Regions from separate parts of the Virgibacillus tibetensis genome, predicted to be linked through region 1. Evidence: riboswitches for the same ligand, from Rfam matches in the RefSeq annotation. Region 1 holds a riboswitch; the other holds the start of a gene.
The links. Region 1 has a riboswitch for S-adenosylmethionine ahead of QGM71_RS12805 (PLP-dependent aspartate aminotransferase family protein). Riboswitches for the same ligand answer to the same signal wherever they lie in the genome.
Positions count from the first base shown of each region.

Region 2: it holds a riboswitch for S-adenosylmethionine, as region 1 does, so the genes downstream of both, QGM71_RS16945 (LLM class flavin-dependent oxidoreductase) here and QGM71_RS12805 (PLP-dependent aspartate aminotransferase family protein) in region 1, are expected to answer to the same signal.

Region 1 covers NZ_JARZFX010000006.1:25,675-34,375, reverse strand. Annotated here, with positions in the region: gene QGM71_RS12830 (alanine/glycine:cation symporter family protein) at 104-1,528, opposite strand; gene QGM71_RS12825 (acyl-CoA thioesterase) at 1,661-2,182, opposite strand; gene cls (cardiolipin synthase) at 2,219-3,661, opposite strand; gene megL (methionine gamma-lyase) at 4,068-5,252, opposite strand; gene rarD (EamA family transporter RarD) at 5,430-6,347, shown strand; SAM riboswitch class I at 6,892-7,011, shown strand; gene QGM71_RS12805 (PLP-dependent aspartate aminotransferase family protein) at 7,118-8,701, shown strand, end outside.
Region 2 covers NZ_JARZFX010000011.1:68,364-77,064, forward strand. Annotated here, with positions in the region: gene QGM71_RS16935 (cation:proton antiporter) at 1-1,093, opposite strand, end outside; gene QGM71_RS16940 (ATP-grasp domain-containing protein) at 1,273-2,232, opposite strand; gene QGM71_RS16945 (LLM class flavin-dependent oxidoreductase) at 2,229-3,293, opposite strand; SAM riboswitch class I at 3,383-3,495, opposite strand; gene dacB (D-alanyl-D-alanine carboxypeptidase/D-alanyl-D-alanine endopeptidase) at 3,626-5,152, opposite strand; gene QGM71_RS16955 (hypothetical protein) at 5,370-5,531, shown strand; gene QGM71_RS16960 (hypothetical protein) at 5,622-5,744, shown strand; gene QGM71_RS16965 (MBL fold metallo-hydrolase) at 6,009-6,959, opposite strand; gene QGM71_RS16970 (DNA polymerase IV) at 7,512-8,701, shown strand, end outside.

The sequences.
Region 1 (8,701 bases):
GCTTACTTTACTTTTAGCAACTAAAAAGACTGCCCAATCTCCTGAGAGGTTAGACAGTCTTAAGTAAAACTTTGATCTGCCGGGCGACTATTCGTCCATTAAATCAGTATTCTTTTTCAGAAGTCTGCTCCCTGCCCCAGAATTCTATCCCATCCTGATTATCCAATGTATCGCGATAAAAGACGGGGTCTTTCCCTGCTTTACGCTGTTCCATGTAATCCTGTAAAACACGATTGGCAATTTTGAAAAGTTTCGTAATCGCATACAGGTTAATCAGCGCCATGATACCCATAGTCAGGTCCGCAAGTGCCCAAACGAGATCAAATGTAGCCACTGCACCAAACACAACCATTCCAAGGACAGCAATTCGATAGATAAATAAAGCCACTTTACTCTCTTTTATATAAGCAATATTATTTTCTCCGTAAAAATAATTCCCCAAAATTGAGCTGTAGGCAAACAGGAAAATAGCAATCGCTATAAATATACCAGCCCAATCTCCTATGTGAAACGCAAAAGCATTCTGTGTTAATTGAATTCCATCTGCTTCACTTCCTTCGTATCCACCTGCAGAAATAAGAATAAATGCCGTTGCACTACATATGAGGATCGTATCAAAGAACACTCCCAGCGCCTGAATAAAACCCTGTTTAACTGGATGTGATACTTCGGCTGTAGCGGCCGCATTCGGTGCACTACCCATACCAGCTTCATTGGAAAATAGACCGCGCTTAATTCCCATCATAATCGCGGCACCAAACCCACCACCAGCAACTTCTCTTATTCCAAATGCATTTGCAACGATCAACGATACCATGGCAGGGACAGCAGTGATATTGATCAGTAATACATAGATAGCGATTCCTAAGTATAAAACCGCAACTATCGGAATGATAATTTGAGTTACATTTGCAATGCTTCTTAATCCTCCAAAAATTACGATTGCAGTTAAAAATACTAAAATAACAGCCATGATATTTGGGTTAAAATCAAATTGTCCAGCAAAAGCTAAACTGATTGTATTGGATTGGACTGAGTTAAATACGAGCCCATATGTAAATGTAATGGTAATTGCAAATACCACTGCAAGCCAGCGTTTTTTTAACCCTTTTTCCATGTAATACGCAGGTCCACCGCGATATTGGTTTTTTTCAGGAACCTTATAAACTTGAGCCAATGTACTTTCCACAAAACCTGTCGCCGCTCCCAGCAGCGCAATAATCCACATCCAAAAAACAGCTCCCGGTCCACCTATAGCCACTGCCGATGCCACTCCGGCAAGATTTCCCGTCCCGACTCTGGAAGCGGCACTAATGGCAAATGCCTGAAAGGACGAGGTCCCCTTTTTCCCTGCAGCACTAATTGTGCGCTTATCGAACAGGACGCGCACCATCTCCGGGAGATACCTGAATTGCACAAATCCAGTCTTTACCGTGAACCATAAACCCAAACCAATTAAAATAATAATTAATAAATAGGACCATAATACCTCATTAATTTCCCCAACCAAGTTCTCCAAAATAGCCAATTTGCCAATTCTCCTCCCGATAAAAATAAATTGAATTATTACATATACCCCATACCGCTCATTTTAACCAAAGAGGCGATTATAATGCAAAAGAAGCCTTAACATGCAAGGCCTCTCCATTAGGACAGTTTATCACAGACCCCTGTTCCAAGGAAAACTTGTACCAAAGTTTACGGCTAACTCTTTAGATTGCTTTCTGCGCTCTTTACGATGCTTTGCCCTTATCGATGCACCTTCATGAAGCATCTTTTCTAATTCCGTTTCAGGATATATTGATGGAACCGGCACAGGTTTACCAGCATCATCAACCGCCACAAATGTCAGGAAGGCAGTCGTACATACTCTCCGATTTCCAGTAAGTAAATCCTCTGCAACTGCTTTAACAAAAACCTCCATCGATGTGCTATGTGTCCATGTTACAAATGCCTCTACACAAATGGAGTGCCCTTCTTTTACGGGAGCCAGGAAATCTACTGAATCCGTTGATGCTGTAACTACAGGCTTCCTCGCATGCCTCACAGCAGCAATTGCAGCTACATCATCAATATGGGCCATTAATTTACCACCAAACAATGTACCATGAGTGTTTGTGTCAGGTGGCAGGACATGAGAAGTTTTGACTGCCAGTGAATTCGCACACGATTTTTCTTTCATGTTAAATTTCCTCCTATTTGTGTACTGTTGCATTATTTATAATACAGGTGCAATCAGTCTGGCTATTGACTCTTTGAATCGAATACCCAACGAACGCTGTTCATATAATTTTTTAGTCATTTGTGTTGATAACATTATATCATCATTGAAAGCTTCTACCAGTTGTTGTGTAAGATCTTTACTGTATAAGAAAGCATTCACCTCAAAATTCAAACGGAAACTTCGTACATCAATATTAGCTGTTCCTACTGAAGCGATTTTCCCGTCTACGATCAGTGTTTTTGCATGCAGAAATCCATTCTGATAAATGTAAACCTCGGCTCCTGCATTCATTAAATCACCAACCGAAGACAGGGTTGCCCAATAGACAAAGGGGTGATCAGGTTTATTTGGTATCATCAATTTCACTTTGACACCTGACAATGTGGCAATACGCAACGCATCCCGAAGACTTTCATCTGGAATAAAATAAGGTGTTTGAATATAGACAAATTCTTTTGCTGACAGAATCATTTTTATATAGCCGTTTTTAATTTGCTCCCATTCCGAATCGGGACCACTTGAGACTATTTGAACCCCAACATCGCCAGCTGGAATTGCAGCATAATACCTCTCCTCATAAAAGATATCATTTCGAGAAGCCTGGTTCCAATCCAGGATAAACCGTGTCTGCATATTACGAACGGCATCCCCATAAATACGCAGATGGGTATCCCGCCAGTAGCCAAATTTCTTATCTTTTCCAAGGTATTCATCACCTATATTAAACCCACCAATATACCCTATTTTCCCATCAATAATTGCCAGTTTTCGATGGTTTCGAAAATTGATCTTAAAGTTAATTTTCGGGATTTTCGGTGGAAAAAACGCTTCAACCAACGCTCCTGCATTACGAAGCCGTCTTATATACTTCCGGCCTAATGAACGCGAGCCCATATCATCAAACAATACACGGACTTCCACGCCTTCGTTTGCTTTTTTTATTAGCACTTCTGCCAGCCGCTTCCCTAATTCATCATCACGAATAATATAATATAATAAATGAATATGGTCCTTCGCTTTTTCCATGTCCATAAATAAGGCATCAAATTTTTTAACCCCATCGGTATACAGATCAACTTTATTATCCTGTGTAAAGATAGCATCATCATTTCGTAAATGAAAATAGAATAAGTCTTCGTATTCCTTCCATTCTTTATGTTTAAATGTAAAGTTTTTCTCTTCAAGTGAGCGCAGTTGGGATTGAACCGCGGTTTTAACCCCTAATCTGCTTTTTGTATCCCAAGTAAAAATACGCCGATTACTTATCGGTTTTCCAAAAATTAAGTACAGAAAGAAACCTGCTATCGGGATAAAAAGCAATACCATCAGCCATGCCCAAGTGGCACTGGCATCTTTTCGCTCAAGAAAAATAATAGAAATACCTAAGGCAACATTAAAAATCATGATGAATCCAAGCAAGTATGAAAGTATTTCCATTACCCGTATCCTCCTCTAAAATTGTAAGTAAAATTTCCCAACTAATTAAGCACCAATACTAATATAGCACAAAACCTCTCTTTTTCGTTAATCAACCAAACCGGACAGACTGTACATAACAAAGGAGCGAAGGGCTATAAGTCATTCACAGTGGACTATACAAACTACCCCTTCCTTGTGTTCAGCAACTATCCTAATCAGCTGGATTCATGACAATGTGTCTAAGGATATATATCAATTATTAAATAAACAATATACTATTAAGCCTACTGCAAATCGCTTCCGATTATTCCATATACAGGGAGCGTCCTTAATATCAAAAAAGAAAACACATCTGTACCTGAAATTGCCAGTACAGACGTGTCTTCTATTAATAGATTATAACAGTAGAGAAAAGGCATATTCTCTAAACTTTATTTAATGCCTGTTCTAAATCGGACCAGATATCCTCCCACGCTTCCAAGCCTACTGATAAACGGATGAGCTGATCTGTTATTCCCATTTTTTCACGGGATTCTTCCGGAATGACTGCATGTGTCATCGTTGCAGGATGCTCAATAAGTGTTTCCGTATCTCCAAGACTGACTGCAATTTTTAAGAATCCTAAGTTGTTTAGCAGTTTTTGGGCATCTTGCCTGGTTCCCTCAATATCAAAGGAGATAACTCCGCCGCCACGCTTCATTTGCTTCTGTCTGATTGCAAAATCCGGATGGCTTTCATCGTTTGGATAGTAGACATTAGCTACTTTCGGATGATTACGCAGTTTCTCAAATACTTTTTCAGCGTTATCACAGTGTCGGTCCAACCGCACCGGCAACGTTTTCAATCCTCTGATCAACAGCCATGCATCAAAAGGCGCAATAACTCCACCAATATCTTTTTGGGTTGTCATTGCAACAGAGTCCATGAAATCCTTTTTTCCTACTGCGAGTCCTGCAACTACATCACCATGACCACCAATATACTTTGTAGCACTGTGAAGTACTACATCGCAACCAAGATCCAGCGGGCGCTGTAAATAGGGAGAAGAAAATGTATTGTCAACCACAACCGGAATATCGTATTCCTTTGCAACCTCAGCAACCATTTTCAAGTCAATCAACTTCATTGTTGGGTTAATTGGGGTCTCTACATAAATACACGTTGTTTCAGGTCTGATCAATGAACGTATTGCTTCTTTCGAATGCATAGCAGATAAATCATGTGAGATATTATACTTTTCCTTCATCATCGTTAATAATCCAAAGGTACATCCGTACAGGCCAGAAGAGCACAGTACATGGTCATTTGCTTTTGTTAATGCAATTAAGACAGCGGAGACCGCAGCCATTCCTGAGGCGAATGCCAGCCCGCGTTCCCCATTTTCCAATGCTGCAATACGTTCTTCCAATACAGTTACCGTTGGATTACCCAAACGCGAGTAGATATACCCTTCTTCTTCACCCGCAAAGCGTCTTTCTCCCTGTTCTGCAGATTCAAACGAATAGGTTGATGTTTGGAATAATGGTGCAGATAAGCTTCCAAGCATGTCTTTAGAGTCATAGCCTTCATGTATAACAGCCGTTTCAAAATGTTTATGTTTTTCACTCATAAATAGTCCCCCTTATACCAAAAATTATTGAAATCATAATCTTCTTTATAACTATCATAATCTATAACACTTCCTATTGAAAGAGTTTTCCTATTTCTCTTAAAAGCATTTAAATTGCTTTTTATAATTTTAACTCCTAAAATTAGCTTAATTTACTTGAGAAATGAGGCTCATAGGATGGAACAAAGGCAGGAAAAGCTGGGAATTCTATATACATCAGGTGCTTACTTTTTGTGGGGCTTTCTGGCAATCTATTGGAAACAAGTCGATCATGTTCCTGCAGGTGAAATCCTGTCCCATCGAATCGTCTGGTCGTTTGTCTTCATGATAATTGTTGTGCTGCTAGTTCAAAAGTGGTCCTTATTTATACAAGAATGCAAAGCGATCCTTAAAAGCAGGAAAAAACTGCTTGGAATTTCTGCAGCGTCTATCTTCATAAGTATTAATTGGCTGCTCTTTATCTGGGCAGTAAACACTGATCATGTCATTCAGGCCAGCCTGGGATACTATATTAACCCACTTGTAAGTATTATGCTAGGCATCGTTATTTTAAAAGAAAAACTAACAAGGAGACAGCTTCTTTCCTTCATACTTGCTGGAATAGGCGTTACATATCTTACTGTCAGTTACGGTGTTTTCCCATGGATTTCACTACTGCTGGCTGCGAGCTTTGGATTTTATGGATTACTAAAAAAAACAGTAGATATTACTGCAATGAATGGTTTAACGATCGAGACCATGATTGTTGCACCGGTTGCACTGATCTACCTCGTTAGCATACCAGATAGCTCATTTTCAACAGATAGTCTATTTTCTGTTACTAATTTATTGTTAGCAGGCGCTGGTGCTGTTACTGCGGTCCCTTTGTTACTTTTTGCTGTCGGGGCGAAGAAGATTCCACTGGCAATGGTAGGCTTTATACAATATATTGCACCGACAATTATGCTGGCCCTTGGCGTGTTTCTGTTCCATGAAACATTTACCCGTGCACATCTTATCTCTTTCGCTTTCATTTGGACAGCATTAATTATTTATTTAGGATCTGTATATCGGTTGCCAATCCGCAGGTTGAAGGATAAAGCGCTAACTAAATAACCTCACTCTTATAGGCTACTTTCTAAAATATTGGGCTGTCCCTGTACTTGCGATTACTCGTTACAAAAGCATAGCAGTATTTCATTGAGCATTTTCGGTTACTCAAAACACCGAATAAAAATTGTTGCTTTCCGTAAGAGTCGGCTGTCCACAGCGAAATTTATAAAGCATTAAGTGAATTTTTTATAACATTGCACAATGCTTAGCGGAGGAAAAACACGAAGACTCCTGCGGGAGGAAAGGCATCGGTGAGACCCCACAGTGCGATAGCACGAGGAGGCTCACCAGCCGCCCAGCGGCAAAGAAAACACTGCAAAGTGAACGAAGTGAAGCTGAGCAGATGTTGCACTTGTACCCGGAGTGGTGAAAGCGAAGTGTATTTCCGTAGCGAAGTTACGTCAGTAACAAGTTACTTCTCCTTTTATATCAAATGCGAGATTTTAAAGAAACAAAAATTGCGATATATTACTTTTTTTAAAAATACCATTGACAAACAAGTGGTAAAGGTTATATAATTTAGAATAATTTAATAAAGATAATAAATCTCTTATCTAGAGTGGCGGAGGGAATAGGCCCTGTGAAGCCCGGCAACCTTAAAGTAAGCTATATTTGCTTTTTACGGTGCTAAATCCTACAGATCTATGGTGGATCTGGAAGATAAGAGGAGGACCGTTAAATATACGCCCTCTTCTTAGGAAGAGGGCTTTTTGATTTCCCTCCTCTTCCACAGTTAAGAAAAAAATACAAAACATTTTAAGGAGGAATTATTTATGTCTCAATTTAATTTTCACAATCCAGAAACTGTATTACTACACGGTGGTCAAGAACCAGATCCGGCAACAGGATCGCGAGCTGTACCTATTTATCAAACAACTTCTTATGTGTTCCGTGACACGGAACACGCACAAAATCTTTTTGGTTTAGCAGAAGCAGGAAATATTTACTCACGTATTGGAAATCCCACAGTCGACGCTTTCGAACAGCGCATTGCTCAACTGGAAGATGGGGTAGCTGCGGTAGCAACTTCTTCAGGAATGGCTGCTATTTCATTTGCAATCTTAAACTTAGCTAGTGCGGGTGATGAAATTATCGCTGACAGCAATCTGTATGGTGGAACATATAACTTATTTGCATCAACCCTCCCACGTTATGGAATTAACGTTAAATTTGTTGACGGCACTGACCCGGACGCCGTTGAAGCTGCAATTACTACCAAAACTAAGGCCGTTTTTGGTGAAATCATTACCAATCCTAGCCTTAACGTTTTTGATGTCGAGGCAATCGCTGCAGTGGCACATGCTCATAACATCCCTTTAATTATTGACAATACATTTGCAACACCTTATCTTACAAAGCCATTAACATGGGGCGCCGATATTGTTGTTCACTCAGCCACAAAGTGGATTGGTGGTCATGGTACTACTATTGGAGGAATTGTAGTTGATGGGGGACGTTTTAATTGGGATAACGGTAAATTCCCGGGCTTTACAGAACCAGACGCGAGCTATAATGGACTTCGTTATGTTGATGTTGGTCCAGCCGCCTTTGCGACGAAGCTGCGAGTGCAGTTATTACGTGATATTGGTGCATGCTTAAGTCCACAAAGCGCCTTTTTATTGCTGCAGGGCTTAGAAACATTGCATTTACGTATCGAGCGTCATACCAAGAATGCGGAAGTGGTGGCGGATTATTTAACTAAACATCCCGCCGTAGAATGGGTGAACTATCCCGGTCTTGAGCAGCATCCTTCTCACCAGCTAGCAAAAAAATACTTGCGTAATGGCTATGGTTCCATTATAACGTTTGGCATTCAAGGTGGACGCGAATCTGGAAGAGCTTTAATTGATAACGTGAAATTATGGTCTCATGTAGCAAATGTAGGAGATGCAAAATCATTAATCATTCACCCGGCTTCAACAACCCACCAGCAGTTGGGTGAAGAAGACTTACTGAAAAGCGGAGTTTTCGAAGAGCTTATCCGCCTATCCATTGGCATTGAGTCTACAGAAGATATTTTACTTGATTTAGATCAGGCAATAGCTGCCGCTGTGAATCAGCCAGCTCTTTTTCAAAACACAGAGGAAGATGCCATCAAGTGGTTAGTGTCATCTCCATTTGATCGCTCCAATGGAGATGTTCGCCAAAAGGCCATCGTTGTTATTGGTTCTGAAGATAACAATGATGCCAAACAACTAAAATCTTTAGGATTTAATATCATAGTGGTAAATGAATCGTCTGAACTTGCAGATGTTCCTTACGAAATAGATGCTGTTTGGGTAAAACAACAGACTATCTCTTCACCGATTATTGAACAGTTTATTACTAAACAAGGGAAAGTTCTTTGGGTAGAAGAA
Region 2 (8,701 bases), on a different contig from region 1:
CTGCGCCTTCAAACTCCTGATCAATTAATAAAGCAGCAAAGTAATTGGCAACCGTTAGTGCAACAATTCCCCGAGGAGCAATCCATCCAAGCAGGATTTTTTCTTTCATTTGCAAGTCGGTTCTTATGGTAGCAATATAAATTGCCAATGGACGGATAATGAACAGCATCACTGCAACATAGCCAAGTACTTCAATATTCATGATCTCGTGTAATGTTTCTCTTGCAATAGAAGCTGTTAACATAACAAAAATAGCTGAAATTAATATAGTGGACACGTTTTCCTTAAATGCCCTCATATCCTGAATAGCAGGAAGATTTAGGTTAGCTAACGTAATCCCCATAACCGTAACCGCTAAAAGTCCTGTCTCTTCCATGATCAAATCTGAAATAGTAAAGGTAGTAATGACGACTGCAAGCATGATTGGCGACTTTATGAATTCTGGTACATACCCTTTTACTAATAACCATCCCAAAACCTTAGCAATTAAATACCCCATTACCCCAACAAGTCCAGAGGTAACAAAAAATACTAATAAAGACAAATAACCAACATCATTATTAAATAAAAATAGGACAACCTGGTAAGCAAGTACTGCAAGTAAGGCGCCAATAGGATCTATAATAATTCCTTCCCACTTAAGTATTTTAGATGGTCTGGATTTTAATTTTGCTTGCCTTAAAAGAGGTAGAATAACGGTGGGCCCTGTTACAATAAATAAAGCACTAATTACAAATGAAACAGGCCAGGACAAACCTGCAATAAAATAAGCAGCAAAAGCCCCAAGCAACCAACGAATCAAAGAGCCGATAGTGACAATACGTGTAATCGGCCGACCAAGACCCCGGATCTCCTTGAAGTGTAAGTTAAGACTACCCTCAAACAGGACAATTGCCACAGCTATTGAAATAATCGGGTCGTACATTGCACCAAAGTCTTCAATAGGGTTAACAATTCTCAATCCCGGTCCAACAAGTAAACCCGTTACCGACATGATTACAATTGCTGGTAATCGAAACCTCCATGCCAACCACTGGGCACTTATACCTAACACGATGACGATTATGACCTTTAATAACATTGAGTCTATCATTAAACTACCCCTTGCATTTTCACTCTAACGTATAAAAATTATACCCTTATTTATCAAAGTGAAACTTTCATGCGAAGGAAACATCCATAACTGGTAGATCACCTGTTTTGATGAATTCACTATACCTACACAAAAAAAACAGCCCCTACATCCCGCTGTTGGGTGTAAGGACACAATTTTCACGATGCTGTAGTAGATCCTTCCAGCCTTTTAAGCTCGTTACCTAGAAAGTTAGCTACTTCCAGCATTCCATATTTTTTACGACTCTTAGCTTCAGCATCGCTATTATAATTGGTGTTTGTATTAATATCATACGTATAAATGTTTCCATCTTTATCCTCAATGAACTCAATTCCCGCGACTTGGATATTGTTTGCAGCAAGGACTTTTTCATATTTTTCAAGTACTGGATGATCAAATCCTTCTCTGATTTGAAATTTATCTGGTGCTGACGCTTCTTCGCCTGCAGGACAAAACAAATCATCAATGGTACAAGCATCTGCTGGACATAGTTCAAAGCCTTCAGATGTATCTACACGAACTGCATAGACAAACTTACCACCAACAAATTCACAGCGCGTAATGTACGACTCCGGAGATTCGATATACTCTTGAATCAATGTTATACCGTCAACCGGCTCTTCAAAATTCTCCCCCTCTACATAGCTTCGTAATGCAGTGACAGATTGGAAGAGTTGGACACCAAGACCTTTTCCAGCCCGGTTATGCTTCGTAATAAATTTAATGCCTTCAAAAGTCTCTGCAGCTTTCAATAGTTCCTCTTTTCCGACTGCAGCTATCGTCTTCGGTGTTTTGATTCCAAATTTCTCAAGTTCCAAATACTGTAATACCTTACTTACTTCCAACTGAAGTGCCCTGCTGCCATTAACCACCTTTCGACCATTTTGTTCCAGCCATGAAAGTACCGCACTCGTTAATTCAGGCGCAAATCGATGTCCCCTAGTATGTGATGAAGCACTCATCCGATTATAAAAAATACCTTCCGGTGGCTCGGACGTCAAGTCAACCTTTCCACTATCCAATAACCAATCCTCATAAGGAAGCTCTAACTCTTCCAATCTTTTAAATAAATGCTCTGTCCATTCATTATTTTCATGTATCACATATATTTTACTCACTGCACTACCTCCTGGTCCGTTTTTTTTGCTCGCAATTCCTCTACCTTGGGCATAACCTGCTTTGAAAAGTTTTCCAATTCCTCTAATTGTGGCGAACATTGTAATAACAATAAGTCGACTCCTGCGTCTTCAAATTCGAGTATCTGCTTAGCAATGTGTTCAGGTGTCCCTACTAAGTTGGGTCGTATTCCTCGATTTGATACGGAGTAATCCTGCAGCTGAATTTGTTGTTCAAGCTGGGATTTGGTTGTAAAATCTTTGAATCCGGCATATGCTCCTGATTCTTTAACAGTAGTAATCCGTTTTAATTCTTCAAGTGCCTCTTCTTCCGTTTCCCGACAAATCACATAGGCTGCCATACCAAAGGATTTTAATGGTTCACGGTCTGAATATTTCCTTCGTTCTTTCATATCCAAAATTTTTGCTCTTGCTTCTTCTACTGTATGCCCGTGCATGACATAAGCATCACATAAAGATGATATAACCTGCTTGCCTTTTTCACTTTCTCCACCAGCATACAATAATGGGTTCGGTCGTTGAACTGGCTTTGGTGCTAGCTTTGTATTTTCAATTTGATAAAATTTACCATTATATGAAAATGTCTCTTCTGTCCATAAACCTTTTAAAACTTCAAGAAATTCGATGGTACGTTCATAACGCTCATCATGCTCTGTGAAATCAGCACCGTACTGTTTAGCTTCCTCAGCCCACCATCCGGAAACAACATTTAATGTGAATCGACCATTACTGATATGATCTATATTAGCTGCCATCTTTGCTGTCACCGCGGGATTATGAAAAACCGGACGAACTGCTGTCATTATCTCAATTTTCTCTGTTACTGCTGCCAAAGCTGCTGCAGTCGACCAAGCCTCTATGGAATCTTCATCTGTTCCCTTTATATCATTTAAATACAATTCAGCAATTAACGTTGTATCATACCCCCATTTTTCAGCGGATTGTATAACTTTTTTTGCATAATCAAATGTGGGTGGCATACCTTCATCCTCAACATTCCTCAACCATCCGCCAAAAATAGGTAACCAAAATCCGTATTTCATGTACCCACTCCTGTTCTTCTTTGCTATTTTAAACAAAAAAACTCTTTTCAGGTTAAGAAAAGAGTTTAAGATCACGAAGGATTCTTCCCCTCTTATCTTTCAAGCTAGCGCTTGTTGGAATTGGCACAGTGTTCTAATAGATTATTAAAACCTGTTGCCGAGGCTTCGCAGGGCCATATCCCTCCACCTCTCTAGATAAGAAACAAAATAAAAATTTATTTAATTGGTATAACTAACCATAGGGCAAAAAGTTAGAACTGTCAATATATTAAGCGCAATATAATCGTATTGCCTAAGCTTAAGAATAAAAGCATCGCAATCCATGCAATGCTTTATCTGTCATTAACAATGATCTCAATTATTTTGTCTTCTATTAATTTGCCATCATCTTCATCTAATAAGTTATTTACCATTATAGAAAAAACAAGCTTATTACCGTTATTTGTTTCTAAAAAACCAGATAAAGTACTAACCCCATTAATAGTTCCCGTTTTCGCTTGAACCGAATGATCATGCATGCGATTTCTCAATGTTCCCCCAATCATTCGGTCTTCCTTTCCAGCAACTGGCATTGAATTCAGGAATTCAGGAAACCATTCTTTATTTTGAATGGTAAATAAGAGATTCGATAGTTCATTTGGAGGGATTGAGCTTACATGCGATATGCCAGATCCGTCTCTAATTAAGATTGTATCTATATTCACGCCAAGTTTTTGGAGTTCTTCTTCCAATACTTCAATTCCCTTCTCCCAACTTCCTTCTCCTCGAACTCTCTTACCCATCTCTTTTACTAAAATTTCACCAATTCCATTATTGCTTAATTTCATAAAAGGTATGAGCAGCTCCGATAAAGGCATTGATTCATGCGTTATAAGTACCGTTGTTTGCTTTGGTGATTGCCCTGTCTTTACCGTTCCTTTCCATGAAATTTCATATTTCTTAAGTGCTTGCTGAAATAGATCCAATGCATAATTCGTTGGTTCCCATACAGCCATCCATTCTCTTTGGTTAGCTGAATCAACTGGAATGACGCCTTGTATGGTTATTGTATTTCCTCCATGCTCCCTCTCAACTTTTAAATCCTCTTCATCGTTTTTAGCTCCCGTGATTGCTGTATTTTCAATTATTATGTAAGCTGTTTCAGGTGATACTGTTACGAATGGCCTTTCTCCTTCTTTTGTGGGAATTATTTCTACAATTACTGTTCCCGTATCATAATCCTCATTCGGTGACACTGTAAGTGCTGACACCTGTGACCCATAATAAAAATGTTCATCACTCCAAATCATATCAGGCGAGAGACGTACATCGTCGAACCATGTATCGTCAGCAATAATATCTCCTTCAATTGTCTCGATCCCCTGAGCCTTTAGCTCCTGGGCAAAATAGTCATAATCAGCTGGCAGTAATGTCGGGTCTCCTTTTCCAGCTAAATAAAGGTTTCCCTCAAGCTTATCATCTCTTTGTTTACCATCTGTTTGCACCATTGTTGGAAACGTAAAGTTTTCCCCTAATACTGAAAGCGCTGCCGTGGCTGTCAGTATTTTCATATTGGATGCCGGACGAAGGCGTATATCACCCATGTTGTCAAATAGGATTTCCCCTGTATTGGATTCTCGAATACTAATACCCATTAGTGCGCCTTTCAATTTTGGTTCATTTTGTATGTAGTCCCTGAGATTTTGTTTTAATTTATTATCTTCTACCACATTGAATTCCGTTTTACTCTGTGAATTCATTTTGTTGACCTCCCCGCTATCTTTAGCCTCTTTACTATTACTTTTTAGAAAAATAGATGCCACGATTAGGATTAAGCTTAATATAATTATAGCACCAACCATATACATGACTTTTTTCATCTGATCACCTCAGCATCAGTAGCATATCTCTCATTTGTAATAGTCTAGCCTTTTAAATCATGATTTACCCTCGCTCCTGCCATATTAATTATTTCCACATAGTTAGCTCAAATCCCTTTTTTATGTAAAAAAACGTGGCAAAACACAATTCTAAATAAGAATAAATAACGCTCTGTTGCCAAAGGATAACAATAGACTTAAAATGGAGGTTATTAGAATGGATGAACACAATCGGCAGTATCGAACAGGACAGGGCGTACCCAAAAAAGGCGAATATCTCTGTCAGTCTGGTAAAAGAGTAACATTTAAAGATAATGATGAATTCCCAGTCTGTCCGGTTAGCGGGGAAGATACATTTTGGAAACATGAAGAACAGTAACATAACACCTGTACTTTTTTTAAATGGTGTAGTATCTCCAGTAACATACCAAATACAGAATAAAAGCACCCTTAGAGGTGCTTTCATTCTGTGAAAATAATTATTGTTGGTTCATCTGTTGTTGACATTGTGCAACCAGTTGTTGAATTTGTTGTAACTGCTGTGCTGCGTTTTGTTCACGCTGGGCCATTGATTGTTGTGTACCCATGTTAGCGTTGTTGAAGTTGCTGTGCATTTTGTTGCTCCTGCTGCTCCAATTGTTGAGCGACCTGAGCAATCTGCTGAAGTGTTTGTTGTGCTTGTTGCTGTGACATAGTATCTCTCCTCCTTTTATATTAAATACTGTTGTATTGTGTGTCTTATTTTTTATTTAATGCATTGATTAGAAGGATTTATATTAACGTTAAATTAAGTTGGAAGCATAAAAAGACCCAAACCGCTCACTTATATGATCATTAGCGTTTTGGGTTTCTCTATTCAGCTATAATACCAGTACTCCCCACTTCTGATTTCCCTATGACAATTTCCCTCGTACCTTAAAAATTCAAGATGAGCCAGTGTTTCTCCAATGGCAAATCTCATCTCGTGAATGGTTAGCTTTTTTTGGAATAGCTTTTGGCAGGTATCGTAGACTGTTCCTCCACTACGAACCCCCTCTACTGTTTGTATAAGCCGATCCTCATGGTGGGATTTTATTTCGTCAATTCTTTTGTTTGCCCCGTAAAAAGGCTCTCCATGCGAAGGAATTACAAAGTCAACATCCAATTTCTTTATTTTATCCAGTGATTGTAAGTAGCTTCCTAATGGATTAGGATCACCGTGAAACCAATAAGAAATATTTGGTGTGATCTTCGGTAGGATATGATCCGTTGAAAGCAGCATGTTTTTCTCTTTATTATAAAAAACCACCATGCCATCTGAATGACCTGGGGTAAAGATAACCTCATAATCATAGCTGCCGAGATTTACCATCTCACCTTCTTGAAAGTAGTGATCCACCTCAGGATATGGTGTAACAAGCGGTGTAAATTCATTGGTGTTACTGGTCATTTCAGCAGAAATCTCGTTTGGTATACCTGCTAAGATGTAATTATCTTTCAATTTACGGATAGAAGCATCCTGCCATGACTGCATCCCATTAGCCTCATCAATCTTCGTCATGGATACCTTTGCTCCTGTCTTTTCTTGTAGAGCGCCAACATAACCGAAGTGATCTGGATGATAATGTGTTACCAGAATGTCTGTGACTTCTTTTCCTGCCAATTCATCCTCCCATCTCTTCACTGTTTGCTTGTTATGGAGACCAGCGTCAATTACTTTCCAACCGTTTTCTCCCTCTGCAATAAAACAATTTACGTGGTTTAGACGAAAGGGAAGATCGAGTTTTACCAATTTTAGGTTATATTCTTCTAACAACTTATCATTCACACTGCTCTCCCCTTTTTCTTTATTAATGGCTTTTTTCTAAAAAATTGGAACTGTACCTGCACTTGCGATTACTTAGTACAAAAGTAAGACACGTGCTTGTTCCCGCAGGAGTCAACGGTCCTCCGCTCCAATCAACTGCCATAATAGTGAAAATTCATGTTTTGATCAATAACGTGATTACTATCGTTCCATAATTGGACATCACATCAGCGGAGGAAATACACGAAGACTTCTGCGGGAGGAAAGGCATAGGTGAGATTCTGAAATGCGTCAGCATGAAGAAGCTCACCAGCCGCCCGCGAAAAGCGTAGTGTATTTCCAGAGCGGTGGCGTACGATGTCGCATTTTATATCAAATGCACGTAACTTTAGCAGTCTTATTAAACTCACTACATAAATGATAATATACTTAGTTCCCTCTTACAAATACAATGCACTAATTTTTAAAATAATCAAATAAATATTTAAATAATAAAAGAATAAATTTCCATTGATAATTTGATTCTCTTTCCATATAATAAGAACAAACGTTCTCAAAAGGTGGTGAATTCGTATGGATTATTCCTCTTATCCTCGTAATGACATACTTTGTATTGATATGCGCTCTTTTTATGCGAGTGTAGAAGCTGTTAAATTAGGGCTGGATCCAATGAAAACGTTGTTAGCAGTAGTTGGTGACCCAAGCAGATCCGGCAGTATTGTTTTAGCTGCATCTCCTGAGTTAAAAAAGAAATATGGAATTAGCAATGTAAGCCGATTCTTTGAGTTGCCGAAAGATCCGGAAATCCACATTGTTCCTGCTCATATGGCCGACTATCTTCATGTTTCCGTAGAAATAACCAGACTGATTAATCAATATGTACCCAAGCAAGCCATTCATCAATACTCCGTTGACGAAGTGTGGGTAACAGTAAATGGCCTGGAAAAATTATTTGGAGATTGCTGGCAGGTAGCCGAGAAAATAAAAAAAGATATTTTGGACAGCTTTGGTATTACATGTTCGATTGGGATTGGGGATAATAAATTTCTGGCAAAGGTGGTCATGGACCTGCATGCCAAAAAGGTAGGAATTGCTGAGTGCAGGTATGAGGACGTAGAAGAAAAGCTTTGGCCATTTCCTGTGGAAGATATTTGGGGGATTGGCAGCAGAATGAAGCATAATCTCAATCGAATGGGAATTGTCACACTTGGGCAGATCGCCAAGTTTAACTTAGCACATCTAAAAAAGCGATTTGGCGTAATGGGAGAACAATTGTATTGGCACGCTTGGGGTATCGACCTCAGCCCCGTTTATGGCGATTTCACAAAGACGGAACAAAAAGGCTTCGGACATGGAATCTCCTTGCTGCGGGACTACACAAAAGAAGACACCGCGATTTGTATTCTTGATCTGTGCGAAGAGGTATGCCGTCGCACCCGCACAGCAGGAATGACCGGGAAAACGATTCATCTTGGTGTATCCTATTCGAAAGAAACAGGTGGCGGATTTTCACGTTCGAAATCTGTTCCCCACCCCACTAATGTAACGATGGATATCTATCAAATATGCATGCAGCTATTCAGCCAATTTTATGATGGAAAAAGCAAAATCAGACATGTATATGTAACCTTGGACAACTTATTTGAAAAAGGTGAAACACAGCTGGATCTATTTGAAGACCGTTCCAAGAAAAATGATATCGGCTATGTCATGGATGCTATTCGTGACAGGTTCGGATCTACTGCCATTTTGCGTGCCTCAAG